DNA from 2 places in the Variovorax sp. LjRoot290 genome. Region 2 is predicted to be linked to the other one. Evidence: predicted binding sites of a transcription regulator. Region 2 holds the regulator's gene; the other holds the start of a gene.
What was found. Region 2 encodes NrdR, which represses ribonucleotide reductase genes. Its sites were predicted from a motif close to CACNANATNTNGTG; they were not measured.
Positions count from the first base shown of each region.

Region 1: the regulator NrdR is predicted to act here: its motif matches at 10,458-10,471, upstream of ACSQ9A_RS23740 (ribonucleoside-diphosphate reductase subunit alpha).

Region 1 is NZ_CAXURW020000001.1:4,784,988-4,800,258, forward strand. It holds gene ACSQ9A_RS23695 (hypothetical protein) at 1-66, shown strand, start outside; gene ACSQ9A_RS23700 (sigma 54-interacting transcriptional regulator) at 63-1,469, shown strand; gene mdoH (glucans biosynthesis glucosyltransferase MdoH) at 1,862-3,862, shown strand; gene ffh (signal recognition particle protein) at 3,918-5,300, opposite strand; gene ACSQ9A_RS23715 (cytochrome C assembly family protein) at 5,381-6,190, shown strand; gene ACSQ9A_RS23720 (PP0621 family protein) at 6,187-6,423, shown strand; gene ACSQ9A_RS23725 (two-component system sensor histidine kinase NtrB) at 6,436-8,127, shown strand; gene ACSQ9A_RS23730 (sigma-54-dependent transcriptional regulator) at 8,132-9,652, shown strand; gene ampD (1,6-anhydro-N-acetylmuramyl-L-alanine amidase AmpD) at 9,639-10,235, shown strand; gene ACSQ9A_RS23740 (ribonucleoside-diphosphate reductase subunit alpha) at 10,585-13,512, shown strand; gene ACSQ9A_RS23745 (ribonucleotide-diphosphate reductase subunit beta) at 13,663-14,889, shown strand; gene ACSQ9A_RS23750 (histone H1-like DNA-binding protein) at 15,083-15,271, shown strand, end outside.
Region 2 is NZ_CAXURW020000001.1:2,321,461-2,336,731, forward strand. It holds gene tolQ (protein TolQ) at 1-677, opposite strand, end outside; gene ybgC (tol-pal system-associated acyl-CoA thioesterase) at 674-1,138, opposite strand; gene ACSQ9A_RS11705 (pyridoxal phosphate-dependent aminotransferase) at 1,135-2,334, opposite strand; gene nusB (transcription antitermination factor NusB) at 2,331-2,864, opposite strand; gene ribH (6,7-dimethyl-8-ribityllumazine synthase) at 2,861-3,325, opposite strand; gene ribBA (bifunctional 3,4-dihydroxy-2-butanone-4-phosphate synthase/GTP cyclohydrolase II) at 3,357-4,517, opposite strand; gene ACSQ9A_RS11725 (riboflavin synthase) at 4,514-5,167, opposite strand; gene ribD (bifunctional diaminohydroxyphosphoribosylaminopyrimidine deaminase/5-amino-6-(5-phosphoribosylamino)uracil reductase RibD) at 5,210-6,328, opposite strand; gene nrdR (transcriptional regulator NrdR) at 6,759-7,202, opposite strand; gene glyA (serine hydroxymethyltransferase) at 7,218-8,462, opposite strand; ZMP/ZTP riboswitch at 8,504-8,630, opposite strand; gene ACSQ9A_RS11745 (transglycosylase SLT domain-containing protein) at 8,670-9,503, opposite strand; gene ACSQ9A_RS11750 (DUF748 domain-containing protein) at 10,097-13,903, shown strand; gene ACSQ9A_RS11755 (DUF349 domain-containing protein) at 13,993-15,271, shown strand, end outside.

The DNA of each region.
Region 1 (15,271 bases), 2.5 Mb from region 2:
TTTTCACGGCCCAACAGCCCGCCACCGGCGGCCCCGGTGCCGAGCACGCCCAAGCCCGCACCATGAGCAACAGCAGCAGCGGCGCCCGCCTCCTCGTCGTCGACGACGACGCGGACATGCTGCGGCTGCTGTCGATGCGGCTCACCGGGGCCGGCTACCAGGTCACGGCCGTGACCTCGGCGGAATCGGCGCTGACGCAGCTCGAGATCGAGCATCCGCAGCTGGTCCTGAGCGACGTGCGGCTGCCGGGCCGCGACGGCCTGGCGCTGTTCGACGAGATCCGCAAGCGCCATCCGACGCTGCCGGTGATCCTGTTGACCGCGCACGGCACCATTCCCGACGCGGTCGAGGCCACGGCGCGCGGCGTCTTCACCTACCTGACCAAGCCCTACGACGCGCGCGAGCTGCTCGACAAGATCGCCCAGGCGCTGGCGCTCGGCGCGCCGACGACCGGCAGCGGCAAGGGCGGCGACGAAAGCTGGCGCTCGGAGATCGTGAGCCGGAGCAACCGCATGTCCGAGCTGCTGGCCGAGGCCCGCATGGTGGCCAAGTCGGACGCCAGCGTGCTGCTGCGCGGCGACAGCGGCGCCGGCAAGGAGCTGCTGGCGCGTGCCATCCACCGCGCCAGCGCGCGTGCCGACAAGCCCTTCGTGGCGGTCAATTGCGGGGCCATCCCCGAGGCGCTGCTGGAGTCGGAGCTCTTCGGCCACATGAAGGGCGCTTTCACCGACGCGGTCGCCAACCACAAGGGCCTGTTCCAGCAGGCCGACGGCGGTACGCTGCTGCTCGACGAGATCGGCGACATGCCGCCGGCCCTGCAGGTCAAGCTGCTGCGGGTGCTGCAGGAGCGCGCGGTGCGGCCGGTGGGCGCAACCCAGTCGATCACGGTCGATGTGCGGATCATCTCCGCCACCCACCGCGATCTCGATGCGGCCATGGAAGCCGGGCAGTTCCGGGAAGATCTCTATTACCGGCTCAATGTCGTCACGCTGAACCTGCCGACGCTCGCGGCGCGGCGCGAAGACATTCCGCTTCTGGCCAACCATTTCCTCCAGCGGCTCTCGACCAAGTACGGCAAGCGCCTCTCCGGCTTCGCGCCCGAGGCGCTGAAGGCGCTGACCACCGCCTCGTGGCCGGGCAATGTGCGGCAGCTGTTCAACGTGGTCGAGCAGGTCTGCGCGCTTTCGAGCTCGCCGCTGATCCCGCTGGCGCTGGTGCAGCGCGCACTGCGCGTGCCGAGCGTCGAGGTCCAGACCTACGCCGAAGCCAAGCAGCGTTTCGAGCGCGATTACCTGGTCGGCCTGCTCAAGCTGACCGACGGCAACGTGGCCGACGCGGCGCGCCTGGCCGACCGCAACCGCACCGAGTTCTACCGGCTGCTGCAGAAGCACGAACTCACGCCCGGCCACTTCAAGGCCGACGCGGCGTCGCCCGGCGGCGATCCTGTCGCCGACGAGCGACGCAGCTAAGTCGTTGATTCGATTGAACATCCTCAGTGCTACTCCAGAGCTTGTCGGGATTCGGCGACAAATTCGGGGGTTTTGGAGCCCTCGCGGGGTTCACGGTCAGTCGAAAGGCCACCGAAGCGATCTAAGCGCTTGATCTGAAAGCGTTTTTCCATGCTGGCACAGGGTTTGCCCCTGTAGAGGCATGACAGCACACAACAGCCCATCTTTCGCACTGCGTCCGCAGCGCGACGGCCTGCGTCAAAAGCAGTTTTCCCTCTCGCGGCCCCGTGCCGCGGGTCATTCAGCGGCCGCGCTGGCAAACGCCGGCGGTGCCGCACCGGACTGCGTGTTCAAGCGCTTTCCGGCAATCGGCGACACGCCATCCGTCCAGAAGCAACGGTGGTGAGTCGCATATGAAGCCCAACGATTTCTCCCAACTGAAAGTGCTGACGGCCGCGGATTTCTCGCACCGCAGCCCGATCCGCGAAGAGCGCCATCCCAATTCGGTGACGGCGCCCCCGATCAACCGCGGTTCGATGGCGCCCCGCCCCTGGCGCGGCTTCTGGAACAGCATCGGCACGGCCCTCTTGGTCAAGCTCGGCGCCGGCAGCGCAGCCCAGGTGGCGCGCGGCGCGGCGCCGGCCCGGGCGGCCAAGCAGCCCTGGCAGCGTGCCGCCACGCAGCGGCGCCTGGCCTTCATGGCGCTCACCGTCTTCAGCACGCTGATCGCCTCGACGCTGTTCGCCCGCGTGCAGCCCGACTACGACAACCTCTGGCTCGAGTACAGCCAGATCGCCCTCTACGGCCTGCTCTCGGGCTGGGTCGTGACCGGTTTCGTGACCGCACTGATGGGCTTCTACGTCTCGGTGCGCGGCGACAAGCACGCGCTCTCGGCCAAGCAGGTGGCCGACCATCCGATGAATCCGGAAGCGCGCACGGCGATCATCATGCCGATCTGCAACGAGGACGTGGCCACGGTGTTCGCCGGCCTGCGCGCGACCTGCGAATCGGTGGCCGCGACCGGCCATGCGCGGCAGTTCGACGTGTTCGTGCTGTCCGACAGCTACACGCCCGAGGTTGCCGCCGCCGAACGCGCCGCCTGGGAAGAGCTGCGCGCCGCGCTGGCGGAGAGCCCGAACCAGCCGCAGGTCGAGGTCTACTACCGCCTGCGCAAGCGCCGCACCCATCGCAAGGCCGGCAACGTGGCCGACTTCTGCCGCCGCTGGGGCAAGGACTACCGCTACATGGTGGTCCTCGATGCCGACAGCGTGATGAGCGGCGACTGCCTGACCTCGATGGTCAAGCTGATGGAAGCCAACCCGACGGCCGGCATCATCCAGACCGCGACGCAGGCCATCGGCCACGTCACGCTGCATGCCCGCGCCCAGCAGTTCGCATCGCGCATGACGGGCCGCCTGTTCACGCTCGGCATGCAGTTCTGGCAGCTCGGCGAATCGCACTACTGGGGCCACAACGCGATCCTCCGCGTCGAACCCTTCATGGAACACTGCGCGCTGGCGCCGATCAAGGGCACCGGCGGCATGTCGGGCGGCATCATGTCGCACGACTTCGTCGAGGCCGCGCTGATGCGCCGCGCCGGCTACCACGTGTGGCTGGTGGCCGACCTGGTCGGCAGCTACGAGCAGCAGCCGCCGGACCTCCTGGCCGAACTGCAGCGCGACCGCCGCTGGTGCCAGGGCAACCTGCAGAACGCGCGCCTGATGGCCGAACCGGGCCTGCATTCCGTGCACCGCGCGATGTTCGTCACCGGCACCATGGCCTATGTCTCGGCGCCGCTGTGGCTCGCCTTCCTGACGCTGGGCACGGCCCTGTGGCTCACCGGCTCCAGCGTGGTCGCCCACTGGCTGGTGATGCCGATGGAACTGGCCGGCCTCTGGCTGTGGACGCTGTGCCTCTTGTTCCTGCCCCGCATCCTGGGCATCGCGGCCGTGCTGATGCGCCGCGAGCAGCGCCAGTACGGCGGCGTCGGCAGCCTGCTCAAGAGCGCCGCGCTCGAAAGCGCGCTGGCCATCGTGCAAGCGCCGGTCCGCATGCTGGCCCACTCGCTGTTCGTGATCGTGGCGCTCACCGGCATCAAGCTGGACTGGAAGTCGCCTCCGCGCGAAGCGGCCGCTGTGCCGTGGCGCATCGCCGCCGCCCAGCTGGCGCCGATGACCCTGGTGATCGCGGCGCTGGCGGTCGGTATCGCGCTGATCGACGCCGGTGCGCTGGCCTGGCTGATGCCGGTCGGCCTGCCGCTGCTGCTGGCGATCCCGCTGACCGTGCTGACCAGCCAGATTGCACTGGGCAACTCGCTGCGCGATCGCGGCTTCCTGCTGATTCCCGAAGAGTCGCGCTCGCCGGCCGTGCTGCGCAGAGCGTGGATGCATGCAGTAAGACTGGCACGCGTGTGACGCGCTGATCTCGCCGCAAAAAAAGCCCGCTGTCAGCGGGCTTTTTTTATTGCGGTCAGAAGCGCGGCATCCCGCCTCCGCCCATTCCGGGCATCCCCTTCATGCCGCCCATGCGCTTCATCATCTTCATGAGGCCGCCGCCCTTCATCTTCTTCATCATCCCTTGCATCTGCTCGAACTCGTTGAGCAGTCGGTTCACTTCCTGAACCTGCACACCGGCGCCGGCCGCGATGCGGCGCTTGCGCGTGGCCTTGAGCAGCTCGGGTTTGCGCCGTTCCAGCGGCGTCATGCTGTTGATGATCCCTTCCTTGCGCCGGATGTCGCGCTCGGCGCGCGTCATGTCGGCCTCGGTGGCCTTGGCCGCCATCTGCGCGGGCAGCTTGTCCATGATGCTGGAGAGGCCACCCATCTGCTTCATCTGCTGCAGCTGGCCGAGGAAGTCGTTGAGGTCGAAGCCGGCGCCGCTCTTGACCTTGGCCGCCAGCTTCTGCGCAGCCGCGACGTCAACGCCGGCCGTGACCTGCTCGACCAGCGCGACGATGTCGCCCATGCCGAGGATGCGTCCGGCATGGCGCTCGGCATCGAACACCTCCAGCCCGTCGATCTTCTCGCTGACACCGGCGAACTTGATCGGCACGCCCGTCACCTGCCGCACCGACAGCGCCGCGCCGCCGCGCGAATCGCCGTCGGTCTTGGTCAGGATGATGCCGGTCAGCGGCAGCGCTTCCTTGAAGGCCTTGGCCGTATTGATCGCATCCTGGCCTTGCATCGCATCGACCACGAACAGGGTTTCGACCGGGTTCAGTGCGGTGTGCAGCTGCTGGATCTCGGTCATCAGCACCTCGTCGATCGCGAGACGGCCGGCCGTGTCGACCAGCAGCACGTCGAAGAAATGGCGCTTGGCATGGTCGAGCGCGGCGCGTGCGATGTCGAGCGGCTTCTGGTCAGGCGTGCTCGGGAACCATTCGGCCCCGGCCTGCTTCGTGACCGTCTTGAGCTGCTCGATGGCCGCCGGACGGTAGACGTCGCCCGACACGGTCAGCACCTTCTTCTTGCGCTTTTCGATCAGGTGCTTGGCCAGTTTGGCGGTGGTGGTGGTCTTGCCGGCGCCCTGCAGGCCAGCCATCAGGATCACGGCCGGCGGCTGGGCCACCAGGTTGATGTCGGCCACGCCTTCGCCCATGGTCGCGGCGAGTTCGCGGTTGACGATGCCGACCAGCGCCTGGCCGGGTTTCAGCGAGCCGAGCACCTCCTGGCCAAGCGCTTTTTCTTTCACGCGGGCGACGAAATCGCGCACCACGGGCAGAGCGACGTCGGCTTCGAGCAAGGCCATGCGCACTTCGCGCAGCATGTCCTGCACATTGCTTTCGGTGATGCGGGCCTGGCCGCTGACCTGCTTGACGAGGCGGGAGAATTTTTCGGTGAGGGCGGTGGCCATGGTGCTTCCCGCTCGGCGGGACCGGTATATAGACGGGAGCGAGAGGCGTCTCGCCAAGGCGAGACGCTAAACTCCGACCGATGATTTTAGCGATCCCCTCCCCACTCGGCGTGGCGCTGGGCATCGCCACCGCCGCCGCCTATGGCACGACCGCCGCTGCCTCTTCCTGGCTGGGCCGCCCCTCCATGCAATGGCTGCTCGGGCTGGCCTGGCTGCTGCACGCCTGCGCACTGGGCGTCGGGCTGGTCGGCGGCGACCCGCGCTTCGGCTTCGCGCCGGCGCTGTCGGTCACGGCCTGGCTGGTGCTGACGGTCTACGCAATCGAAAGCCGCATGTATCCGCAGCTCAAGGTGCGGCGCGTGCTTGCGGCGCTGGGCGCGGCGGCGGTGCTGCTCGCCGTGCTGTTCCCCGGCACGCCGCTGCATGTGTCGGCCTCGCCCTGGCTGCCGCTGCACCTGGCGCTCGGCATCGCCTCGTACGGCCTGTTCGCCGCGGCGGTGGTGCATGCCTGGCTCATGACCCGTGCCGAAAAGCAGATCCGGCTCGCGGCCGAGCCGCAGGGCGGTGTGCCGCTGCTGACGATGGAGCGCCTCACCTTCCGCTTCGTCACCGCCGGCTTCGTGCTGCTGTCGGCCACGCTGCTCGCCGGCCTGCTGTTCAGCGAGACGCTGTACGGCGCCAGCGCGCGGGCCTGGAAATGGGACCACAAGACCGTGTTCTCGGTGCTGGCCTGGCTCAGTTTCGCGGTGCTGCTGATCGGTCGCGCTCGCTTCGGCTGGCGCGGCCGCACGGCCCGGCGCGTGCTCTACGCGGGCTCCGCCCTGCTGCTGCTGGCCTACGTCGGATCGCGCTTCGTGCTCGAAGTGGTGCTGGCGCGCGCGACACCATGAAATACCTGCTCGTCCTCGCCGTGGTCTTCGTGGCGATCTGGCTCTGGCGCAAGAATCGGCGCGACGAGATGCGCTCGCGCCCGCCGCCGCCCGCCACGCCGGCCGTCGGGGCGCCGCAGGCCATGGTGCGCTGCGCCCATTGCGGGCTGCATCTGCCGGCAGCGGATGCCATCAGCGGACCCGACGGCGCGGTGTATTGCAGCGCTGCGCACCGCCAGGCGGCTGCGCACTGAGGCGCATTGCCGATGAGCACATTCCTCTGGTCGCGTGGCGAGCCGGCGACGGACTGGAGCCTGCTCGATCAGTTCGCCCGCGAAAGCTCGGCGCTGCTGCGCCTGTGGCGCGGCTTCATGACCGCGCGCTGCTTCGTCGCCGTCGTGCTGCTGCTGTTGCAGGCGGTGACCTTCGCGCTCGGGCAGCCGCTGGAGCCGGCGGCGATCGCGCTGTCCGTCGGCTACCTGGGGGCGGCCTTGCTGGCGGCACGCTATGCGCTCTTCCAGCTGCCGGTGCGCGGCTTCGGCGCCGCCTGGCTTTCGACCATCGGCATCGACCTGATCACCTTCACCGCGCTGCAACTGCTGCAGATCGGCAGCATCAACTACACGCCGCTCTTTGCCTTGCCGGTGCTGATGGGCGCGGTGCTGGGCTCGGGCATGGTGGGCCTGGGCACCACCGCGGCCGTCACGCTGCTGCTGCTGGTGCATGCGGGCTGGTACTGGCTGCAGCAGCCGGGCGACGCATCGCCGCGTTTCGTGCAGGCGGCGCTGACCGGCACCGGCTTGTTCGTGGTGGCGCTGCTCGCGCACGAGCTGGCGCGGCGGCTCACGCGCGAAGAAGCGCTGGCGCAGCGCAATCGAAGCACCGCCCAGATGCACGCGCTGGTGAACGACCTCGTGATCGAGACCCTCAGCGAAGGCGTGCTCGTGATCGACGAGCGAGGGCAGGTGCATGCCGCCAACCCCGCCGCCAACGCGATTCTCGGGCAGGGGCTGGCAGAACTCGCACTGCCCTTCGCGCTGAGCACCTATCCGGCCTGGGCCGCCCTGGCCGCGATTGCGCGCCAGACCTTCGCGCGGCGCACGCCGCAATCGAAGGAAATTCCGGTCGCGCAGGCGCAGGGCGCGCCGCGCGAAGTGCGGGTCCGCACGCGGCTCACGCCGGGCACCGACCGCCACACCGAGAGCCTGTGCGTGATGTTCCTGCAGGACCTGCGCGAGCTCCAGGCGCGCATCCGCACCGAGAAGCTGGCGGCCATGGGCCGCATGTCGGCGGCCGTCGCGCACGAGATCCGCAACCCGCTGGCCGCCATCACCCAGGCCAGCGCGCTGCTGGGCGAGGACCTGGTCGACCCGGCGCACCGCCAATTGACGACGATGGTGCAGCAGAACGCACAGCGGCTCTCGCGCATCGTCGACGAAGTGCTCGATGTCGCGCGGGCCCGCCAGCAGCGGGTGCTGCCGCTGGGCGAACAGCTGGCCCTCGATTCGACCGTGCGCACGCTCGCCGAGGAGTGGGTGCGGCACTCGCAGCGCCAGGGCGTGCTGCTGGTTCTCGAAGCGGCCGGCAGCGTGGTGCGCTTCGACATCGAACATCTGCGGCGCATCCTCGTGAACCTGCTCGACAACGCCGCGCGCTATGCCGGCGATCGCGAAGGCTCGATCCAGGTGACGACGCGCCAGAACGCGGCCGGCCGCGCCAGCCTGCAGGTGTGGAGCGACGGCGCACCGCTCGAACCTGCGGTGCAGCGCCATCTGTTCGAACCCTTCTTCTCCTCCGAAAGCCGCTCCAGCGGCCTCGGCCTCTTCCTCTGCCGCGAGCTGTGCGAGCGGCACGGCGCGACGATCGGCTACGAGCGCCGCGCCCTTTACGCCGCGGGGCCGGAAGGCAACGAATTCTTCGTCTCCTTCGCTGCGGGCGAGACCCGGCTGACACAATAGCGCCGTGAGCACCCCCACCTCCTCAGCACCTCGGCCCCCTGCCCAGATCCTGGTCGTCGACGACGAGCCCGACCTGCGCACGCTCTATGAACTCACGCTGCTGCGCGAGGGCTACCGGGTCGAGGCGGCCGGCAGCGTGTCGGAAGCCCGCGAGCACCTGGACGCGGGCCGCTTCGATGCCGTGATCACCGACATGCGCCTGCCCGACGGGCTCGGCATGGAGATCCTGCAGCGCATCCAGCAGGACCAGCGCAGCGAGCGCTGCGTGGTGATGACGGCCTACGGCTCGGCCGAGAACGCGGTCGAGGCCCTCAAGGCCGGCGCCTTCGACTACCTCACCAAGCCGGTGGACCTCAAGCAGTTCCGCGCCGTCGTCGCCTCTGCCGTGCAGGCCCAGGCTGCGCCTGCACGGCCCATGCGCCAGGCCGACGAGGGCAGCAGCAAGGTCGCGGCGACGACCAGCAACGCCGGCTTGGCTGCGCTCGAACGGCTGGTTGGCGCTTCCGAGCCGATGCGCCTCGTCAAGTCCCGCATCGCCAAGGTGGCGCGCGGCATGGCGCCGGTGCTGGTGCGCGGCGAGTCCGGCACCGGCAAGGAACTGGTGGCACGCGCGGTGCATGCCTGCAGCCAGCGCAGCGACGGTCCTTTCGTCGCCGTCAACTGCGGCGCGATTCCCGAGAATCTGCTCGAGGCCGAATTCTTCGGTGCGAGAAAAGGCTCCTACACCGGCTCCTCGCAGGACCGCGACGGCTACTTCCAGGCCGCCCGCGGCGGCACGCTGTTCCTCGACGAGATCGGCGACCTGCCGCTTCCGATGCAATCCAAGTTGCTGCGCGCGATCCAGGAGCGCAGCGTGCGCCCGATCGGTTCGACCCAGGAAGATGCGGTCGACGTGCGCATCGTGAGCGCGACCCACAAGGATCTGCAGGCCGAGGTGCAAGCCGGCCGCTTCCGCCAGGACCTGTTCTATCGCCTCAACGTGATCGAGATCGCGGTGCCGGCCTTGCGCGAGCGGCGCGAAGACCTGCCCGCACTCTGCGAGGCCCTGCTCGCACGCATCGCGCGCGATGCCGGCATGCCGGTGCCCGTTCTTTCGCCCGAGGTGCTGCAGCGCCTCGCGGAGCATCCGCTGCACGGCAACGTGCGTGAGCTCGAAAACCTTTTGCATCGCGCCGTGGCCTTGAGCGATGGCGACGTGCTCCATCTCGATTTCGTGGGCAGCGCCAGCATGGCACTGCCTGTGGCCCCGGCGCCGGCAACTCCGGAACAGCAGCCCGCAGCCAGCACGACAGCAGCGCCCTCCGAAGCAAAGCCGGCACCCGCGGTACCGAGCGACCTGCAGAGTTATCTCGACCAGCAGGAGCGCGAGATCCTCGTGCGTGCGCTGCAGGAGAGCGGCTTCAACCGGACCGCTGCCGCGGCGCGGCTCGGCCTGAGCCTCAGGCAGATTCGCTACCGGATCGCGCGCCTGGGCATCGCGACCCCCAGCGGCGACGAGGCGAGTGGCAACGGTGTCGACGACTGAAGACAACGCAGGCCTCTGGCAGGCCGGCTGGTACCGCTTCGCCCGGCAACTGCGCTCGCCGAATTTCGGGCCGCGCCCCGAGGGCGCGCAGATCGATCTGATCGTGCTGCATTCGATCAGCCTGCCGCCGGGACGCTATGGCGGCGACGAGGTCCAGCGGCTTTTCACGAACCAGCTGGACTGGGATGCGCATCCCTACTTCCAGACCATCCGCGGCATCGAGGTCTCGGCCCATTTCTATGTGCGCCGCAGCGGCGAGCTGTGGCAGTTCGTGAGTTGCGACGACCGCGCCTGGCATGCCGGTCCTTCATCGTGGCGCGGCCGCGCCAACTGCAACGACGACTCGATCGGCATCGAGCTGGAAGGCCTGGAGGGCGAAGGCTTCGAGCCCGCCCAATACGAGACCCTCGCGAGCCTTTGCCCGGCGCTCGCGCAGCGCCATGCGATCGCGTTCATCGCGGGCCATGAACATATTGCGCCGGGCCGCAAGGCGGACCCAGGCAGCGGCTTCGACTGGCGCCTGCTGCAGGAGCAACTGGGCTGGGACCGCGCGATGTTCCCCGACGACGTCGCGGTGCGCTGAAATTTTTCAATCGCGATGCATCCCGCGATGCGCAGCGGATGCAGCGCAACAACGCCGATCGCGCAACCCCGGCGGCGCAGCAACCATGCGCCTTTCAGGCCCAAAAACGCCTGCAAGGCCCATGGACAGCGGCAGGCGCTAAGGTGGGTCAGCAACGGCGCGGCATAGCTCTTCATCTGAGAGCTCTTCGCTGTGAACTTGTTCCTTGAACCATTGGGAAAACACTACATCTAGTGGGTTGTAGACCCGCGAGACCCTAGATATAGTGTGCCCTGCCCCGTGCTTCATGCCGAGCAACCGGCCGCAAGCGGCACCACCGCCCCAACAAGAATTGCCAACAGAGGAACGAATGCAAACTGCCCTGAACACCCCCGCCACACCTCGCGCCGTACCCTCGACGCCGCAAAAAAACGATGTCGCAGGCTCGCCCGCCAGCAACGCGCTCGCCCACTACCAGATCATTCGCCGCAACGGCGCGGTCGTGCCCTTCGAGCCCAACAAGATCGCGATCGCGATGATGAAGGCCTTCCTCGCGGTGCACGGCACCCAGGGCGCGGCTTCCGCCAGCGTGCGCGAGACGGTCGACAACCTGACCCAGGGCGTGGTCCGCGCTATGGTGCGCTCGCGTCCGGGCGGCGGCACCTTCCACATCGAGGACGTGCAGGACCAGGTCGAACTCGGCCTGATGCGCGGCGGCCACCACGAGATCGCGCGCGCCTACGTGCTGTACCGCGAGCGCCGCTCGCAGGAACGCTCGAAGTCGGGCGAACAGGACGCGCAGATCGCCGTTTCGACGCTGCACGTGCTCGACCGCGGCGAGCGCGTCGCGCTCGACCTCAACGAACTCAAGGGCCTGATCGAATCCGCCTGCGAAGGCCTGGGCGACAGCATCACGGCCGGCCCGATCGTGGCCGAAACGATGCGCAACCTCTACGACGGCGTGCCGCTCGACGAGGTCTACAAGGCGTCGATCCTGGCGGCTCGCACGCTGATCGAGAAGGACCCCGACTACACCTTCGCCACCGCGCGCCTGCTGCTGCACACGATCTTCAAGGAGATCATCGGCCGCGAGGTGATGCCGGCCGAACGTGCCCAGGCCTACGCCGACTACTTCCCGCAGTTCGTCAAGAAGGGCGTCGACAACGAGCTGCTCGACGAGAAGCTGCTGCAGTACGACCTGAACCGCCTCGGCGCCGCGCTCAAGCCCCAGCGCGACCTGCAGTTCGACTACCTCGGCCTGCAGACCCTCTACGACCGCTACTTCCTGCACGTGCGCAAGACCCGCATCGAACTGCCGCAGGCTTTCTTCATGCGCGTGGCGATGGGGCTGGCCCTCAATGAAATCGACCGCGAAGCCCGCGCGATCGAGTTCTACGAAGTGCTGTCCTCCTTCGACTTCATGTCGAGCACGCCCACCCTGTTCAACAGCGGCACGCTGCGCTCGCAGCTCTCGAGCTGCTACCTGACCACGGTGCCCGACGACCTCGACGGCATCTACGAGTCGATCAAGGAAAACGCCCTGCTGTCCAAGTTCGCGGGCGGCCTGGGCAACGACTGGACCCGTGTGCGCGCGCTCGGCAGCCACATCAAGGGCACCAACGGCGAGTCGCAGGGCGTGGTGCCCTTCCTCAAGGTGGTGAACGACACCGCGGTGGCGGTCAACCAGGGCGGCAAGCGCAAGGGCGCGGTCTGCACCTACCTGGAAAGCTGGCACCTCGACATCGAGGAGTTCCTCGAACTGCGCAAGAACACCGGCGACGACCGCCGCCGCACGCACGACATGAACACGGCGAACTGGATTCCCGACCTGTTCATGCGCCGCGTGATGGAAAAGGGCAGCTGGACGCTGTTCTCGCCCTCCAACGTGCCCGACCTGCACGACAAGTTCGGCACCGACTTCGAGACCGCCTACGCCGCCTACGAAGAGAAGGCCGCGCGCGGCGAAATCAAGCCGAGCCGCACGGTCCAGGCCACCGATCTCTGGCGCAAGATGCTCACGATGCTGTTCGAGACCGGGCATCCGTGGATCACCTTCAAGGATGCCTGCAACGTGCGCTCGCCCCAGCAGCATGCCGGCGTGGTCCATTCGTCGAACCTGTGCACCGAGATCACGCTCAACACCAGCGACACCGAAACCGCGGTCTGCAACCTCGGCTCGGTCAACCTGCTGCAGCATCTGAAGGACGGCAAGGTCGACCAGGAAAAGCTCCAGCGCACGATCTCGACCGCGATGCGCATGCTCGACAACGTGATCGACATCAACTACTACGCGGTCAAGAAGGCGCGCGACTCCAACCTGCGCCATCGCCCGGTCGGCCTCGGCGTGATGGGTTTCCAGGACGCGCTGTACGAGCTGCGTATTCCCTACGCCTCGCAGGAAGCGGTGCAGTTCGCCGACGAGTCGATGGAAGCGATCTGCTACCACGCCTACTGGGCCTCGACCGAACTGGCGCGCGAGCGCGGCAAGTATTCGAGCTACAAGGGCTCGCTGTGGGACAAGGGAGTGCTTCCGCCGGACACGCTCGACCTGCTGGAGAAGGCGCGCGGCGGCTACGTCGACGTCGACCGCTCGTCCACGCTCGACTGGAATGCGCTGCGCCAGAAGATCAAGGCCGACGGCATGCGCAACTCGAACTGCGTCGCCATCGCGCCGACGGCGACCATCTCGAACATCATCGGCGTCGACGCCTCGATCGAGCCCTGCTTCGGCAACCTGTCGGTCAAGTCGAACCTCTCCGGCGAGTTCACCGTCATCAACCACTACCTGGTGCGAGACCTCAAGCGCCTGGGCCTGTGGGACGACGTGATGGTGATGGACCTCAAGCACTTCGACGGCTCGCTGCGCCCGATCGACCGCGTACCGCAGGACGTCAAGGCGCTCTATGCCACCGCGTTCGAGGTCGAAACCACCTGGCTGGTGGAAGCCGCCGCGCGTCGCCAGAAGTGGATCGACCAGGCGCAGTCGCTCAACATCTACATGGCCGGCGCGTCGGGCAAGAAGCTCGACGACACCTACAAGCTCGCGTGGCTGCGCGGCCTGAAGACCACTTACTACCTGCGCACGCAGAGCGCGACGCACGCCGAGAAATCGACGGTGCAATCGGGCCGGCTCAACGCGGTGTCCTCGGGAAGCAATGGCAGTGGCGACGCATCTTCGTCGGGCATGAGCGCGCTCGAAGCGGCTGCGCTCGCAGCGCAAGCGCAGCTGAGTGCGATGCCGGCGACCGACATCGCGTTCTGCGGCGTCGACGATCCGACGTGCGAAGCGTGCCAGTGATGTCAGCGTGAAGTTGCCGTGATTCGCGGCATCGCCTGACAAATGGCGATGCATGCGAACAACATAACGGCAACATAATTGGAGCGCGATGTGAAGCAGCACTTTGCAACTCACATCGTTGCTCACATAATTTGAGCATTGGATCTTTCTATGTTGACCTGGGACGAAGAAGTCAAGCCCTCCTTGCCAAAGGATCTGCAACAAGGATTGCGGCACTCATCAAACAACGACGCGACCGTCGGTCGCTCGTCGGAGTTCCCGACTTCGCAAATTGCTCCTATCGCCCCGACTTTCCGCACACTCGATGATGGCGTCGCACTGCGGCCTGCTCCGGCTTCCATGCCGCAAGCGCAGGCCGCGCGCCGCGTGAAGGCCGCCGACAAGCGCATCATCAACGGCCAGACCGACGTCAACCAGTTGGTTCCGTTCAAGTACAAGTGGGCCTGGGAGAAGTACCTCGCCACCTGCGCCAATCACTGGATGCCGCAGGAAGTGAACATGACGCGCGACATCGCGCTCTGGAAAGACCCGAACGGCCTGACCGAAGACGAGCGCCGCATCGTCAAGCGCAACCTCGGCTTCTTCGTGACCGCCGATTCGCTGGCCGCCAACAACATCGTGCTGGGCACCTACCGCCACATCACGGCCCCCGAGTGCCGCCAGTTCCTGCTGCGCCAGGCCTTCGAGGAAGCGATCCACACGCACGCCTACCAGTACATCGTCGAGTCGCTCGGCCTGGATGAGAGCGAGATCTTCAACGCCTACAACGAGGTGCCGTCGATCCGCGAGAAGGACCAGTTCCTGATCCCCTTCATCGAAGCCATCAGCGACCCGCACTTCCACACCGGCACGCACGAGAACGACCAGACCCTGCTCAAGTCGCTGATCGTCTTCGCCTGCCTGATGGAGGGGCTGTTCTTCTACGTCGGCTTCACCCAGATCCTCGCGCTGGGCCGCCAGAACAAGATGACCGGCGCCGCCGAGCAGTACCAGTACATCCTGCGCGACGAGTCGATGCACTGCAACTTCGGCATCGACCTGATCAACCAACTGAAACTCGAGAATCCGCACCTCTGGACCGCGGAGTTCAAGGCCGAGATCAAGGCCCTCTTCCTGAAGGCCGTCGAGCTCGAGTACCGCTACGCCGAAGACACCATGCCTCGCGGCGTGCTCGGCATGAATGCCTCCATGTTCAAGGGCTACCTGCGCTACATCGCCAACCGGCGCGCGCAGCAGATCGGCCTGGAAACGCTCTTCCCGAACGAGGAAAACCCGTTCCCCTGGATGAGCGAAATGATTGACCTGAAGAAGGAGCGCAACTTCTTCGAAACCCGCGTGATCGAGTATCAGTCGGGTGGTGCGCTCTCCTGGGATTGAATCGTTCCGACAAATAAAGTGAGTTCAAGAATTGCTTTCGCCGGCTACACGCACCGAAGAGTGCGGCGGTGAAAAGCTCAGGTGTTCATGGTGCTGGGGCTTGCTCCAACGCCATGAATCGCTTCACGCTACCAACATGCGTGGAGTGCTTCAAAAGGTTGATTTTTTCAACTTGATCAAGGAGAAAATAGAAATGGCAACTGCAAAGAAAGCGCCGGCCAAGAAAGCCGCTGCAAAGAAGGCTCCGGCTAAGAAGGTCGCCGCCAAGAAGGCACCGGCCAAGAAGGTCGCTGCGAAGAAGGCTCCTGCCAAGAAGGTAGCAGCCAAGAAGGCACCGGCGAAGAAGGCCGCTGCGAAGAAGGCTCCTGCCAAGAAGGTAGCA
Region 2 (15,271 bases):
ACGTGGGCCGTCAGGTTGCGCTGCAGGATGTTCGAGAACTCTTCGATGAAGGTCTCGAGCGCGATCGCGATCTTGTCGATCTCGCGGGCGAAGCGGTTGTAGGCCACCACGGCCGGAATGGCGGCGAAGAGGCCGATGGCGGTGGCGACCAGCGCTTCTGCGATGCCGGGAGCGACGGTGGAGAGCGTCACCTGCGCCAGCGCTGCGAGGCCGGTGAAGGCATGCATGATCCCCCACACCGTGCCGAACAGGCCGACATAGGGCGAGACCGAACCGACGGTGGCGAGGAAGGACAGGTTCTGCTCCACCGCATCGAGCTCGCGCTGGAAGCTCGCGCGCATCGCGCGGCGTGCGCCGTCGAGCAGCGTGCCGGCGTCGGAGACATGGCGCTCGCGCAGCTTCTGGTACTCGCGCATGCCGGAAGCGAAGATACGTTCCATCGGGCCGGCGAACTTGGCGTTCTGCGCAGCCGAGGAGAACAGTTCGTTCAAGCTAGTGCCGGACCAGAACTCGCGTTCGAAGTCGTCGTTGAGCGCGCGCGTGCGCTTGAGAGAGAAGAACTTGCGGAAGATGGCCGCCCAGCTGGCGACGGATACCACGAGCAGCAAGGCCACGACAAACTGCACCGGAAGGCTGGCATGGAGCAGGAGGGAAAGGATCGACAGGTCTTGATTCATGGCTTCTGAGGTTGAGACATGGAGCCGGCATGGCGCCCGAGGGTTCCCGAAACTTGGGGTGGGATGCGCGCGGGCCGCAGCGTGGCCGCGTCGACCCAGCCGATGCGGATCGTGCCTTCGCAAAGGACCGCAGTATCGGGCGCCGGGCCGGTGGCCGGACCGTGCTCTGAATTTGATAGCACGCGCTGGCCGATTATCAGGGACGCGGAGCCCATCTGACGCAGCTCGGCTGTAACCAGCAGTTCGTCGTCGAGCCGCGCCGGGCGGTGGTACTTGAGCTGCGTCTCGCTGACTACGAAGATGCCGCCGGTCTCTTCGCGCAGCCGGCCTTGCGCGATGCCGAGCGAGCGCAGCCACTCGGTGCGGGCACGCTCCATGTACTTGAGGTAGTTAGCATAGAAGACGATGCCGCCGGCATCGGTGTCTTCCCAGTAGACGCGGATCGGAAATGCGAAGCTCATGCAGCGACGGTGGCGCCGGCCCAGGCGCGCAGGCGCTCCACCGATTCCTCGAGATGCGCCATCGAGCTGGCCGTCGAGAAGCGCACGAAGCGGGCGGTTTCGGCCGAGCCGAAGTCGCGGCCCGGCGTGATCGCGAGATGGGCTTTCTTCATCGCTTCGAAGGCGAAGTCCCAGCTGTTCGAGATGCCGAGCTTCTCGCCGAAGGCAGAACAGTCGGCCCAGGCATAGAAGGCGCCGTCGGGCACCACCGGCACCTTGAGGCCCAGCGCGTCGAGCTGCGGAATGAACCAGTCGCGCCGGGCCCTGAACTCGGCGCGGCGGCGCTCGTACTCGGCGATGCTCTCGGGCTCGAAGCAGGCGAGCGCCGCATACTGCGAGACGGTGCTCGCGCAGATGAAAAGGTTCTGCGCCAGCCGCTCGACCACCGGCACCAGCGCATCGGGCACCACCAGCCAGCCGAGGCGCCAGCCGGTCATGTTGAAGTACTTGCTGAAGCTGTTGATGCTGATGACCTGGTCGTCGATCGCGAGCGCGGTGTGGCCGAAGGCGTCGTCGTAGGACAGGCCAAGGTAGATCTCGTCGATCAGCGTGATGCCGCCGCGCTTCGACACCACCTCGTGGATGCGGCGCAGCTCGTCGGGCGCGATCGAGGTGCCGGTCGGGTTGGAGGGCGATGCGAGCAGCACGCCGCGCGTGCGTTCGGTCCAGGCGTCTTCGACCTTGGCGGCGCTGAGCTGGAAGCGCTCGGCGGCCGTGGTCGGCACCAGCACGGCACGGCCGTCGGCCGCGCTCACGAAGTGGCGGTTGCAGGGATAGCTGGGGTCGGGCAGCAGCATCTCGTCGCCGGCCTCAATCAGCGCCAGGCAGGCCAGCTGCAGCGCGGCCGATGCACCGGCCGTGACGACGATGCGGCGCGCCGGCACGTCGGCGCCGAAGCGTTCGCGGTACCAGCCGCTGATGCGCTCGCGCAGGTGGTCGAGGCCGATCGCATGCGTGTACCGCGTCGCGCCCGCGCGCACGGCGCGTGCGGCGGCTTCTTGCACCAGCGGCGGCGCGGTGAAGTCGGGCTCGCCGATGTTGAGGAAGATCATCGGCCGATCGGTGTGCGCGACTTCGCGCGCCAGCGCGGAGGCCGCCTTGGCGACTTCCATCACGTAGAAGGGCTCGATGCGCTCGGCGCGCTTCGAAATTCTCATGGCCGTGCCTTGCCCGTCGCTCGATCGGCTTCGACCTCGGCCGGGCGCAGTTGCGGCGCGAGGCCGTTGAGCACCGCGTTCACGTACTTGTGGCCGTCGGTGCCGCCGAACTCCTTGGCGAGCTCGATGCATTCGTTCAGCACCACACGCCAGGGCACGTCGAGGCAGTGCTGGAATTCGTAGACGCCGATCCACATCACGGCGTGCTCGACCGGCGAGATCTCTTCGAGCTTGCGGTCGAGCAGCGGCACGATCAGCGCATCGAGCTCGCCCGCGGCCGCGATCGAGCCGTGCAGCAGCGCGTCGTAGTGCGCCGCGTCGGCCTTGTGGAAGCCGGCCAGGTCGCGCGTGAACTGGTCGATGGACGCGGCGTCGTTGCGTCCCACCAGGTGCTGGTAGAGCGCCTGCAGCGCGAACTCGCGCGCGCGGCTGCGGGTCGACTTGGCGGAGGCCTTGCGTGCGCCCGTGCTGGTCAGCCCCGTGCGGGATTGGCGCGGCTTGTCGCTGGCGGTCTTGTTGTCTTCGGTCATGAAAGGGTGGCGAGCAGCTGCGCCATCTCGACGGCCACGCGCGCCGCATCGCGGCCCTTGTCGGTCTGCCGCGCGATGGCCTGTTCGAGGTTTTCGGTGGTGAGGATCGCGTTGGCGACCGGAATGCGGTAGTCGAGCGCGATGCGGCTCACGCTCGCGCCCGATTCGTTGGCCACCAGCTCGAAGTGGTAGGTCTCGCCGCGGATGATGCAGCCCAGCGCGATCAGCGCCTGGTAGCGGTTGCGCTCGGCCAGGGCCTGCAGCGCGACCGGCACCTCGAGCGCGCCCGGCACGCTGACATGGTCGATGTCGGCGTCGGCGACGCCGAGCACTCGGAGCTCGCCCAGGCAGGCCTCGGCCAGGGCGTTGGTGATGTCTTCGTTGAAGCGCGCCTGCACGATGCCGATGCGCAGGCCCTTGCCGTCGAGCGTGACATCGCTGCCCTTGTTCGCGTGCTGCATTAGGCTTCCCGCCTCGCGTGTGTGTTCTTCTTCATTGCTCTTCTTTCGTGATGTAGCCCGCGATCTCCAGGCCGTAACCTGCTGCCATGCTGGGCATGCGGCGCGGCGTGCCCAACAGGTTCATCCTGTGCACGCCGCACTCGCGCAGGATCTGCGCGCCGATGCCGTAGCTGCGCAGGTCCATGCGCCCACGTTCCGGCGCCTGCGCGGGCCGTGCAGTGCCGTCGAACTGCGACAGCAGCTCGGCGCCGGTCTCGCCGCAGTTGAGCAGCACGGCCACGCCCTTGCCTTCGGCCGCGATGTGGGCCAGGCTGGCATCGAGGCTCCACGAGTGCAGCGAACGGTTGACTTCCAGCGCGTCGAGCACCGAGAGCGGCTCGTGCACGCGCACGTCCACCGTGTCGCCCGGATTCCAGTTGCCGCGCACCAGCGCCAGGTGCACGCCGTGGCTGGGCTTGTCGCGGAAGGCATGGGCGGTGAACCAGCCCCAGGCGGTGTGGATTTCGCGGCAGCCGACCTTTTCGACCAGCGACTCGGTGCGGCTGCGGTGCTCGATCAGTGCGGCGATGGTGCCGATCTTGATGCCGTGCTCGGCGGCGAAGAGCTGCAGGTCGGGCAGCCGCGCCATGGTGCCGTCCTCGTTCATCACCTCGCAGATCACGGACGCGGGTGAGCAACCGGCCATGGCGGCGAGGTCGCAGCCGGCCTCGGTGTGGCCTGCGCGCATCAGCACGCCGCCGTCGACAGCCTGCAGCGGAAAGATATGGCCGGGCTGCACCAGGTCGGCCGCGACGGCATTCGGTGCGACGGCGGCCTGCACGGTGCGCGCGCGGTCGGCGGCGGAAATGCCGGTGGTCACGCCCTCGGCCGCCTCGATTGACACGGTGAAGGCGGTCGAGTGCTTGGCGCCGTTGCGCGCCACCATCGGCGGCAGCTGCAGCCGCTCGCACATCTCGCGGGAGAGCGTGAGGCAGATCAGGCCGCGCGCATGGCGTGCCATGAAGTTGATGGCCTCGGGCGTCACGTGGTCGGCCGCGAGCACGATGTCGCCCTCGTTCTCGCGGTCTTCCTCGTCGACCAGGATCACCATGCGGCCCGCGGCGAGCTCGGCCACGATCTCTTCGACCGACGAAATCGGCGCGGGCGCCCGGCCGCTGCGCGGGGCGGTGATCGGCGTGACGGAGGCGTTCATGGGGTCTTGTCTTTCTGTGGGACGGGCAGGGCGCCGGCCTGGAGCATGCGCTCCACGTAGCGGGCGACGGTGTCGATCTCGAGGTTGACGCGGCTGCCTTGCTTCAGGCTGCCGAGCGCGGTGTTTTCGACCGTGTGCGGAATCAGGTTGATGCTGATCTCGCTGCCGTCAGCGCCGTCGCTCACGCTGTTGACCGTGAGGCTCACGCCGTTGACGGTGATCGAGCCCTTGTAGGCCAGGAAGCGGGCGAGCGCGGGCGGCGCCAGCACACGCAGCTCCCAGCTTTCGCCCACCGGCGCGAAGTGGCTGACCGTGCCGATGCCATCCACGTGGCCCGACACGATGTGGCCGCCGAGCCGGTCGCTGGCGCGCAGTGCCTTCTCGAGGTTGACGCGGCCCGCTTCTTCGGCGAGGCCGGCCGTCTTGTCCAGCGATTCGGCCGAGATGTCGATGGTGAAGAGCTGCTTCGCCGGGTCGAGGGAGGTGACGGTCATGCAGGCGCCGTTGAGCGCGATGCTGTCACCGAGACCCACGTCGGCCAGATAGCCGTCGGGCACCGCGATGCTGAGCCGCTTGCCGTGGGATGAAGAGCTGCCGAGGTCGCGGACGGCGGCGATGCGCCCCACGCCGGTAATGATTCCGGTGAACATCGCGGCATTTTCGCAGAGATGCGAAGGCCGCTCGGCCAAACCCTAAAAGCGGTCTCGACCAGCGACCCGGGCGACGATTCGCAGGTCCGGGCCGACCGGCTCGAAGGACTTGAATTCGAGCGCCAATGCATCGCCAAGCACGGTCAGGGGGCCCGATGCATGCGGCTGGCTGGCCATGCCGAGCCCGTCTCCGATGAACTTTGGCGCCAAGTAAACCAGCAGTTCGTCGACCAGCCCTTCGCGGATCAGCGAGCCGTTGAGCTTGTGGCCAGCCTCGACATGGAGTTCATTGACCTCGCGCACGGCGAGATCGCGCAGCATGGCCGCGAGGTCGACCTTGCCCTGGGGGTTGGCGAGGTAGCTGACCGTCGCGCCCTTGGCCTCCAGCGCGGCCTGCCTGGCGTCGTTCCGGTTGGCGGCATAGATCCAGACGGGCCGGGCCGCGCCGAAGATCTTTGCCTCCGGCGGCGTCTGCAAATGGCTGTCGACCACCACGAGATGGGGCTGCCGCGGCGTTGGGACCAGCCGCACATCGAGGCGCGGATCGTCTTCGAGTACGGTGCCGACACCCGTCAGTACCGCACTTGCGCGCGCGCGCCAGGCGTGGCCGTCTGTGCGCGCTGCTTCCGAAGTGATCCATTGGCTGGTGCCGTTGGCCAGCGCCGTCTTGCCGTCGAGCGAAGCGGCGACCTTGAGCCGCACCCAGGGCGTCTTGCGGACCATGCGGCTGAAAAAGCCGAGGTTGAGTTCACGCGATTCATCAGCGCCCGCGCCGACCTCCAATTCGACGCCGGCGGCGCGCAGGCGCTCGAAACCCTGGCCGGCGACCAGCGGATTGGGATCGGCGATGGACGCCACGACTTTCTTGATGCCGGCCGCGATCAATGCGTCGCAGCAGGGGCCGGTGCGGCCATGGTGCGAGCAGGGCTCGAGCGTCACATAGGCCGTGGCGCCTTTGATCGGGCAATTGCGGGCGGCGGCGTCGCGCAAGGCCATGATTTCCGCATGAGGGCCGCCCACCGTTTGCGTGGAGCCTTGACCGATCACCGCGCCTTCTTCGTCGAGCAAAACGCAACCGACACGGGGATTCGGCTCCGCCTCGACGCTCGCCTGACGGGCGAGATCGAGCGCCTGCGCCATGGCCTGGATATCTCTATTCATGGGGGCGTCAATTCGCAATTCTTCAAATTCAGATTTGATTCAGATTTAGCGAGATTTCCGCTGATCCTTCAATTCAGTCCGTTTGTCGAAAGATTTGTTCATGCATCGCTTCCGGAATTTAGACTTCGCGCCGAATTGATTGAGCCAGGGGAGGAAGTTCGCGCCGGCCTGTCGGCGCGGATTGAATGTATGAAGCGACCATTTTGCTCGGGCCGGGACGGGTCTCGCCGGCGACCTGCAGGGATTTGCGGTTTTACTCGAACTGTTGGTCGTGGTTGCGCTCTTGGCGACCCTGGCGTCGTTGGCTGTGCCGAGCTTCAACTCATTCCTCGCACGGCGTGCCGTAGACGCCACGGCAGATGGCCTCCGACGCCTGCGGTGCTCTGACGATCACGAATACCGGCGTCAGAGGTGCCGCTTCCGGTGCGTCTCAGATATCCCGCAGCAACTGCCGGAACTCGTCCACATCCTCAAAGCTTCTGTAAACCGAAGCAAAGCGCACGTACGCCACCTTGTCCATGCGCTTGAGCTCCCGCATCACCAGTTCGCCCACCTTGGTCGATTCGATTTCCCGCAAGCCGCTGGACAGGAGCTTCTGCTCGATGCGCAGCAGCGCATGGTCGATCTGCTCGATGCTCACCGGCCGCTTGCGCAGCGCCAGCATCATCGAGGCGCGGACCTTCTTGGGATCGAAGTCGGCGCGGCTGCCGTCCTTCTTGACCACGACCGGGAAATTGACGTCCGGCCGTTCGTAGGTGGTGAAGCGCTTGTCGCAGGCGCCGCACTGCCGGCGGCGCCGCACGAAGTCGCCGTCTTCCGAAACGCGGGTCTCGACGACCTGCGTTTCGAGGTGACCGCAAAAGGGGCACTTCATGCGGTCACTTTCGGTTCAACCGTAGACGGGAAAGCGGCTGGTCAGTGCATGCACCTTCGCACGCACCGCTTCGATGGTGGCGGCATCGCGCGGGTTGTCCAGCACGTCGGCGATCAGGTTCGCGGTGGCGCGCGCCTCCTCGTCCTTGAAACCGCGCGTGGTCAGCGCCGGGGTGCCGATGCGCACGCCGCTCGTGACCATCGGCTTTTCCGGATCGTTCGGGATCGCGTTCTTGTTGATCGTCATGTGGGCGCTGCCCAGCACGGCCTCGGCTTCCTTGCCGGTGATGCCCTTGGCGCGCAGGTCGACCAGCATCACATGGCTCTCGGTGCGGCCGCTCACGATGCGCAGGCCGCGCCCGGTGAGCGTTTCGGCAACGATCTGCGCGTTCTTGACCACCTGCTGCTGGTAGGCCTTGAACTCGGGCGAGAGCGCCTCCTTGAAGGCCACCGCCTTGGCCGCGATCACGTGCATCAGCGGTCCGCCCTGCAGGCCCGGGAAGATGGCGCTGTTGATCGCCTTCTCGTGCTGCGACTTCATCAGGATGATGCCGCCGCGCGGTCCGCGCAGGCTCTTGTGGGTGGTGGAGGTCACCACGTCCGCGTGCGGCACGGGGTTCGGGTAGACGCCGGCGGCGACCAGACCCGCGTAGTGGGCGATGTCGACCATGAAGATGGCGCCGACGTCCTTGGCCACCTTGGCGAAGCGCTCGAAATCGATGCGCAGCGAGTAGGCCGAGGCGCCCGCGATGATCAACTTGGGCATCGATTCGTGCGCCTTGCGCTCCATCGCGTCGTAGTCGATCTCTTCCTTGTCGTTCAGGCCGTAGCTCACGACGTTGAACCACTTGCCACTCATGTTGAGCGGCATGCCGTGGGTCAGGTGGCCGCCTTCGGCCAGGCTCATGCCCATGATGGTGTCGCCAGGCTTCAGGAAGGCCAGCATGACGGCCTCGTTGGCTGAGGCGCCGCAATGCGCCTGCACGTTGGCCGCGTCGGCGCCGAAGAGCTGCTTGACGCGGTCGATCGCCAGCTGCTCGGCCACGTCGACATGTTCGCAGCCGCCGTAATAGCGCTTGCCGGGATAGCCTTCGGCGTACTTGTTGGTGAGCTGCGTGCCTTGCGCGGCCATCACGGCAGGCGACGCGTAGTTCTCGCTCGCGATCAGCTCGATGTGCTGTTCCTGCCGGGCATGCTCGGCCTGGATGGCGGCCCAGATTTCGGGATCGGTCTGTTCGACCAGGATATTGCGGTTGTACATGGCAGTCCTTTAAGACGATGGTCCTTGTTCTTCAACCAAACAAGGGCTGCCCAGGCGAACGGCTGAACGCCTGCTCAAGACCGCGGGCGGCACGCTTCCCAGTGGTGTTCCACGTCAGCGCAATGCACCTGAAAAGGGTTGCGCCTATCGCCAGTCGCGTGCCGGTCGAGTGTAGCTGACGGCGATGGCCGCCGTCTTCGAAAGGGCCTACAGATCGGACAGCAACGCCACGCTCTGCGTGTTCGCTTCCGGCTTGGCGGGTGCCACCACGGGCAGCGGCTGCGCCCGCATGCCGGGCGGTGTCGGCGTGGTGGTGGGCGGCGTGCGTCCGCCGACCACCTGCTGCAGGCGCGCATGTTCGGCCAGCACCTTGCCGGCATAGCCGCCGTCGTCGGGCAGATTGGCGGCGCCGACATAGAACTTGAGGCCGCCCTCGAGCGAACCTGCGCGCGCGATGCATTCCTGCAGCACCTTGACGCCCACGCGCATGTTGGTCACCGGATCGAAGGCGGTCAGGGTGCCGCCCGCGCGTTCGTACTTCTCGCCGTGCACGCGGGTCATCACCTGCATCAGGCCCTGGGCGCCGACCTGGCTCTGGGCAAAGGGGTTGAAGCTGGATTCGACCGCCATGATGGCCAGGATCAGGGTCGGGTCGAGCTTGGTGCGCTTGCCGAGTTCGAAGGCTTCGGCCACCAGCACGCTCAACGGCTCGACGGCCACGCGGTACTTCTTGCTCAGCCAGTAGGCGACGGCGGCCTGCTGCTTGGGCAGCTCGTGCGGGCTCGCCGCCGTGGTGCGGTCGATGGCCGTCGGCTCGAGATCGGTTGCCTCCGGCGGCGGCTTGCGCGACTGGAGCCAGCCCATGAGCTGTTCTTCGCCGGACTGGCGCAGGTCCGGGCGCGCGGCCAGCGCCAGCGCAGCGAACACGATGGCCAAGCCGACCAGGGCAAAGCCGTTGTGGGTGATCTCGAAAAAACCGTCGGCCACATCGGACACGACGGTCCGCAGCCCGCGGGCCGTGGCTTCAAACGCCTGTTTCATCGCTCTTCCTTTCTGTGCGGCACCTGAGTCGCAGCGCCAGAAGGGCGATGGTCGAAGGCAGCGGCGCTTGGATTGGTACGAATCAGGTTCCGCGCAAGGAGGGGGAGTGGAGCGCGGCCACCTGACTAAGCCGAAAGAATTCAGCAGCGGATATTGGTGGAGTCCCGGCTGCCAAGTGGCGGCGGGGGCTACGCGGATTCTAGGAGGGGCTAAATACACGGTCAAGAATAAGGATTTGAGTTTTTATGCTAACAAGGCTTGAAAAGGGGGGCGAATCGCCGGCCGCCGATCCATTGAAAAGCTCATTTGCAATCCTTGGAGCGCGCGCCTACCCTGAGGAGGCCTGAGCTTTCAGGCGTTAAACCAAGGTCCAGCAACCGGAAGAGCAATCGAACGGTTCAGCGGCCGAGGCCCAACGGTGGCAATCTCTTGCTGCCAGCACGGTCGGAACAAATTCACTTCCGGTCGAGCGAAAAGATGGCATGGGCGTTGCGCCCGCCATCGAGCCCGGAGGCCAGACTTCGCGTCGAGCCACCGGGCTTTCTTCTTTCTGGGAAGGTGCTCGCACTTTTGCGGCACACTCGCCCCCGATGATGAATGCTGCTTCGCTGAAACAGAACAAATGGGTGCGACGGGGAGTGCTGGCGTTGCTGGTACTGCTCGGTCTCTGGCTGCTTGCCTGGTTGGCGGTGCCGCCGATCGCCAAGAGCCAGATCCAGAAGGTCGCGAGCGAAAAGCTGGGTCGCCAGGTTACGGTCGGCAAGATCGACTTCAAGCCCTGGACGCTCGAGCTGACGCTGAAGGACCTGCGCATCGCCACGGCCGACGGCAGCCAGCCCCAGGTGGCGGTGGCGCGCATCTATGCCGATGCGGAGCTGCAATCGATCCTGCGTCTGGCGCCGGTGATCGATGCCATTGCCATCGACGCGCCGGCCATCCTGCTGACGCACCTGGCGGACGGCAAGTACGACATCGACGACATCCTGGCCAAGCTCGCCAGCGCGCCCGACGCGCCCAAGAGCGAGCCGCCGCGCTTCGCGATCTACAACATCGCCATCACCGGCGGCGCGGTCGATTTCGACGACCAGACCGTCAAGCGCAGGCACGAGCTGCGCGACCTCGTGCTCAAGGTACCCTTTCTCAGCAATCTGCCTTCGCAGCGCGAAATCAAGACCGAGCCCAAGCTGGCCTTCGTCCTGAACGGCAGCGGATTCGATTCGGCCGCTTTCGCCACGCCCTTCGCGGAAAGCCGCAAGACCGACGCGCAGGTGCACTTCAAGGATCTGGACCTGGTGCCTTACCTGGGCTACATCCCCGGCGGCCTGCCGGTCGCCCTGCGCGCCGGCAAGCTCGACGCGGACCTCAAGATCGACTTCGAACGCACCGCCACCGCGGGCCTCAAGCTCTCCGGCACGGTCGCGGCGCACAGCATCAAGCTGGCGGATTCGAAGGGGCGCGATCTGCTCGGCTTCGATTCGCTCAAGGTTGCGCTGGCCGACGTCCGGCCGCTGGAGCGCGTGGTGCATCTGGGCGAGGTGGCGCTGGCCGCGCCGCAGCTGGTCGTGGCGCGCGATGCAGCCGGGCAGCTCAACCTGCTGGCCACCGACCGGGCCACCGGCGCAACCGAAAAAGTGACACCCGCCGCGGCACCCAACACGAACGGCGAACCTGTACCGAAGCCGGCCGAGCAGCCGGCCTGGCGGGTTCGGGTCGACAAGCTGGCGCTTTCCGGCGGCGAGATCGGCTGGCGCGACCAGACCACCCAGCCGGCCGCGGCCATCGACGTGAAGCAGCTCAACATCGAAGCCAGCGCCCTGACCTGGCCGATGGACAAGCCGGCGCCTTTCAGCGGTTCCACCTCGGTCGGCGGGGCCCCCCTCAAGTTCAGCGGCGAGGCGACCGACAAGGTGGCCAAGGTCCAGACCGAGGTTGAGGGCTTGCCGTTGTCGCTGGCGGCCCCGTACCTCGCGCAGAGCCTGGAGCCCACGCTCGACGGCAAGCTCAGCGGCCAGATCGACGTGGCCTGGGCCCAGCCCGATCTGAAGCTCAAGGCGCGCCGCGTCGCGGCCGACGGGCTCGCGCTGACGCAGGCCAAGACCGCGCTGGCGAGCGTCGGGCGCTTCGAGCTCGTGGATGCCGAAGTCGACATGACGAAGCACACGCTCGCGATCGCTTCGTTCACGGCCACCAGTCCCAAGGTCGTCGTCGAGCGCGACAACGAAAAGCGCTGGATGTTCGAACGCTGGCTGAAAACCCCGGCGGGCGGCAGCCAGAGCAACGGCGCGGCTGCCAAGGTCGCGGCTCCCAAGCCCGCCGGGGCGGCCGCTGCGCCGGGCGCCAACACCAAGCCGTGGGAGCTTTCCATCGGCACGGTGGCGGTCGACAATGGCGCGCTCTCTTATTCGGACAAGGCCGGCGCCACACCGGTGGCCTTCGAGATCAGCGCGCTGAAACTCAACGCGCAGAAGATCGCTCCCAACAGCGCCACCGCTTCGCCCTTGCAGCTTTCGGGGCGCATCGGTGCCGGCCGCGCGGAAGCCGGGCGCTTCGATTACAAGGGTTCGGTCGTGCTCAAGCCGGTGGCGGCCGAGGGTCGGCTGGAGGTGGCCGCCATTCCGGCCCATGCCTTCAAGGCCTACTACGCCGATGCACTGAACATCGACATCCGGCGCGCGTTCGCCAACTACCGCGGCACGGTCAAGTTCGCGACGGCACCCGCGGGCATGAGTCTCAAGCTGGCCGGCGATACGGCGCTGGACGACTTCCGCGCCAACAGCGCAGCGCTGACCCAGTCGCCGGGCTTGGCGACCCGCAGCAACCAGATCCTGAGCTGGAAGACACTGAGCCTGCGTGGCCTGCAAGTCAACATGGCGCCCAGCGCGCCGCTGGCCGTGGACGTGCGCGAAACCACCCTGACCGACTTCTTCGCCCGCGTGATCGTCGATCCGGCCGGTCGCCTCAACCTGCAGGACCTCACCAAGAAGCCCGGCCAGACGACCGCCGCCGTAGCGCCGGCAGGCGAACCCACCACGCGCCGCAGCCTCGGCGGCACGACCACCACGACCACCGCCAAGCCCGCCGCACGCTCGGGAGGCGCCCCCGTCTCGGCGGAAGCCATGGTCGGCGGCGCAACCGAGACCGCCGCACCGGCCCCGGCGGCTGTGGCCAAAGCGCCTGCGCCCGACAGCGGCGGCCCGGCGCCGGTCATCAATTTCGGTCCGATGAGCATGGTCAACGGACGCATCGATTTCACCGATCTGTTCGTCAAGCCCAATTATTCCGCCGACCTCAGCGAGCTGACCGGCAAGCTCAGCGCCTTCTCGTCGAAGCCGCAAGGCGACAAGCCAGCGCTGGCCGATCTCGAATTGCGCGGCAAGGCGCAGCAAACCGCCCAGCTCGAGATCACCGGCAAGCTCAATCCGCTGGCCAAGCCGCTCGAACTCGACATCACGGCCAAGATGCGCGAGCTCGATCTGCCGCCGCTGTCGCCGTACTCGGTGCGCTACGCCGGGCACGGCATCGAGCGCGGCAAGCTCAGCATGAACGTCACCTACAAGATCACGCCCGACGGCCAGCTCACCGCCACCAACAAGCTGGTGCTCAACCAGCTGCAGTTCGGCGACGAAGTGCAGGGCGCGCCGAACAGCCTGCCGGTGCGCCTGGCCGTCGCCCTGCTGGCCGACCGCAATGGCGTGATCGACATCGACTTTCCCGTCAGCGGCTCACTCAACGATCCGCAGTTCAGCCTCGGCCCGCTGATCTTCAAAGCGATCGTGAACCTGATCGTCAAGGCCGCCACCTCGCCGTTCAGCCTGCTCACGGGCGGACTGGGCGGCGGCAGCGGCGAGTCGAGCGCGATCACTTTCGCGCCCGGCAGTTCGGATCTTTCGCCGGCCGCCAAGGAAAGCCTCGACAAGGTGGTGAAGGCGCTCACGGACCGACCCGGGCTGCAGATGACCGTGGTCGGCACCGCCAGCCTCGAGCAGGAGCGCGAGTCCTACCAGCGCCAGCGCCTGCGCGCACTCGCCCAGACCGAGAAACGCCGCGCCGCGGCGCGCAGCGGCAGCCAGAATGCAGCCGAAGTCACGCCCCTCACCGATGCCGAATACCCGGAGTTGCTGGCCGCGGTGTACAAGCGCTCCGAGATCACCAAGCCGCGCAACATGATCGGGCTGGCGAAGGATCTTCCGACCAAGGAGATGGAAGACCTGCTCATGGCCAGCATCCCGGTCGACGAGGATTCGATGCGGCAACTCGCCGTGGAGCGCGGCGCCGTGGTGCGCGACTACCTGCTGGCCCAGAAGCTTCCCAGCGAGCGGCTGTTCCTCGGTGCCGTGCGTACGAAGGCTGCCGGCAACGATTGGAAACCAGGTGCCGAACTGAATCTGGCGACCCGCTGAAAGCAGGGCACAAGTCGGTGAAAATGGCGGAGTGCGCCGGCAAATGCCGGCGCCTTCGCTTTTCTTCTTCAGATAACGACATTCGCGCAGTGACTTCAACTTCCACCAAGCCCAACGACCTCCAGTCCCTCGACACGATGACCGGCGGCGCCTTCACTGCACCGACCTCGGGTGAGCGTGCCCAGCGCATCCGCGATTGGCTCGCGGGCAATCCGGCGCCCGAGCAGATGCAGGAGGTCTTCAAGGAATTGAGCGGCCGCGACAAGGGCGCCGCGCGCCTGCTGCGCGAGAAGCTCGACGAGCTCAAGCGCGCCAAGGGCCAGGAAGCCATTGCCGCCGAATGGGCGCACAAGGCCGAGGCGCTGCTGGCCCAGCCCAAGCTCAACATCGCCGACGCGCTGGCCTGGCAGCGCGACGCGGCCAAGGCGGGTGCGCCCCTGTCGCGCGAGCCGCTGGCCGGCTTCAAGGCCCGGTTGGCCGAACGCGTGAAGGGCATCGAGGACCTGCAGCATCGCGCTCAGGTCCATCGCGAGGCCGCCGTGCTGCTGGCGCAGCGCTTCGAAGTGCTGTCGACCAAGAGCTGGCGCGATGCGCAGGCCGCCGAAGAAGCCTTGCGCGCCGACGTCGCGCACTGGCAGCAGCAGGCCGCGGAGATCACGGCCGACGGCAACTGGAACAGCCTCGACGCCAAGTTCGCGCCGCAGCTGGAGTCCTCCAAGGCGCAGTTGCTGGTGGTGTCCGATGCTTTCCACCAGGCGCTGGCGCAGACCATCGCGGCGGCCGAGGATGCGGCCGCGCCGCTGCCGCCCGTGCCGGTCTGGGCCGACGAGCTGCGCGTTGCGCGTGGCGGCGTGGCCGAGGCGGCTGCGCCCGCGGCGCAGAAGCCTCCCGTGCCGAAGGTCGATCCCGAGAAGCGGGCCGCCGCGCAGGCTGCCGTGGAGGCCGCGCTCGCCAAGCTCGAAAAGGAAACCGCCGAAGGCCATGGCAAGGCCAGTGCCGGTGCAGCCGCCGCACTGCGCGCCGTGCTCAAGGAGCACGGCAAGCTGGTCGAGCCGCCGCTCGAAGCCCGCGTGCATGCGGCCCTGGTCGCCGCCGGCGAACTCGAAGGCTGGCAGCGCTGGAGCGCCGACAAGGTGCGTGAAGAACTGGTGGCCAAGGCCGAAGCCCTGCTCAAGCGCCCCGAAGGCCAGGCCCTGGGCGGTCGCAAGATGCAGGAAACCTTGCGCACCCTGCGCGAGCAATGGAAGCAGGCCGACCAGGGCGGCGTGCCGAATCACGCGCTCTGGAAGCGCTTCGACGAAGCCTGCAACGAAGCCCACAAGGTGGTCGAGGCCTGGCTCGAGAAGGTGCGCGCCGACGCGGCCGAGC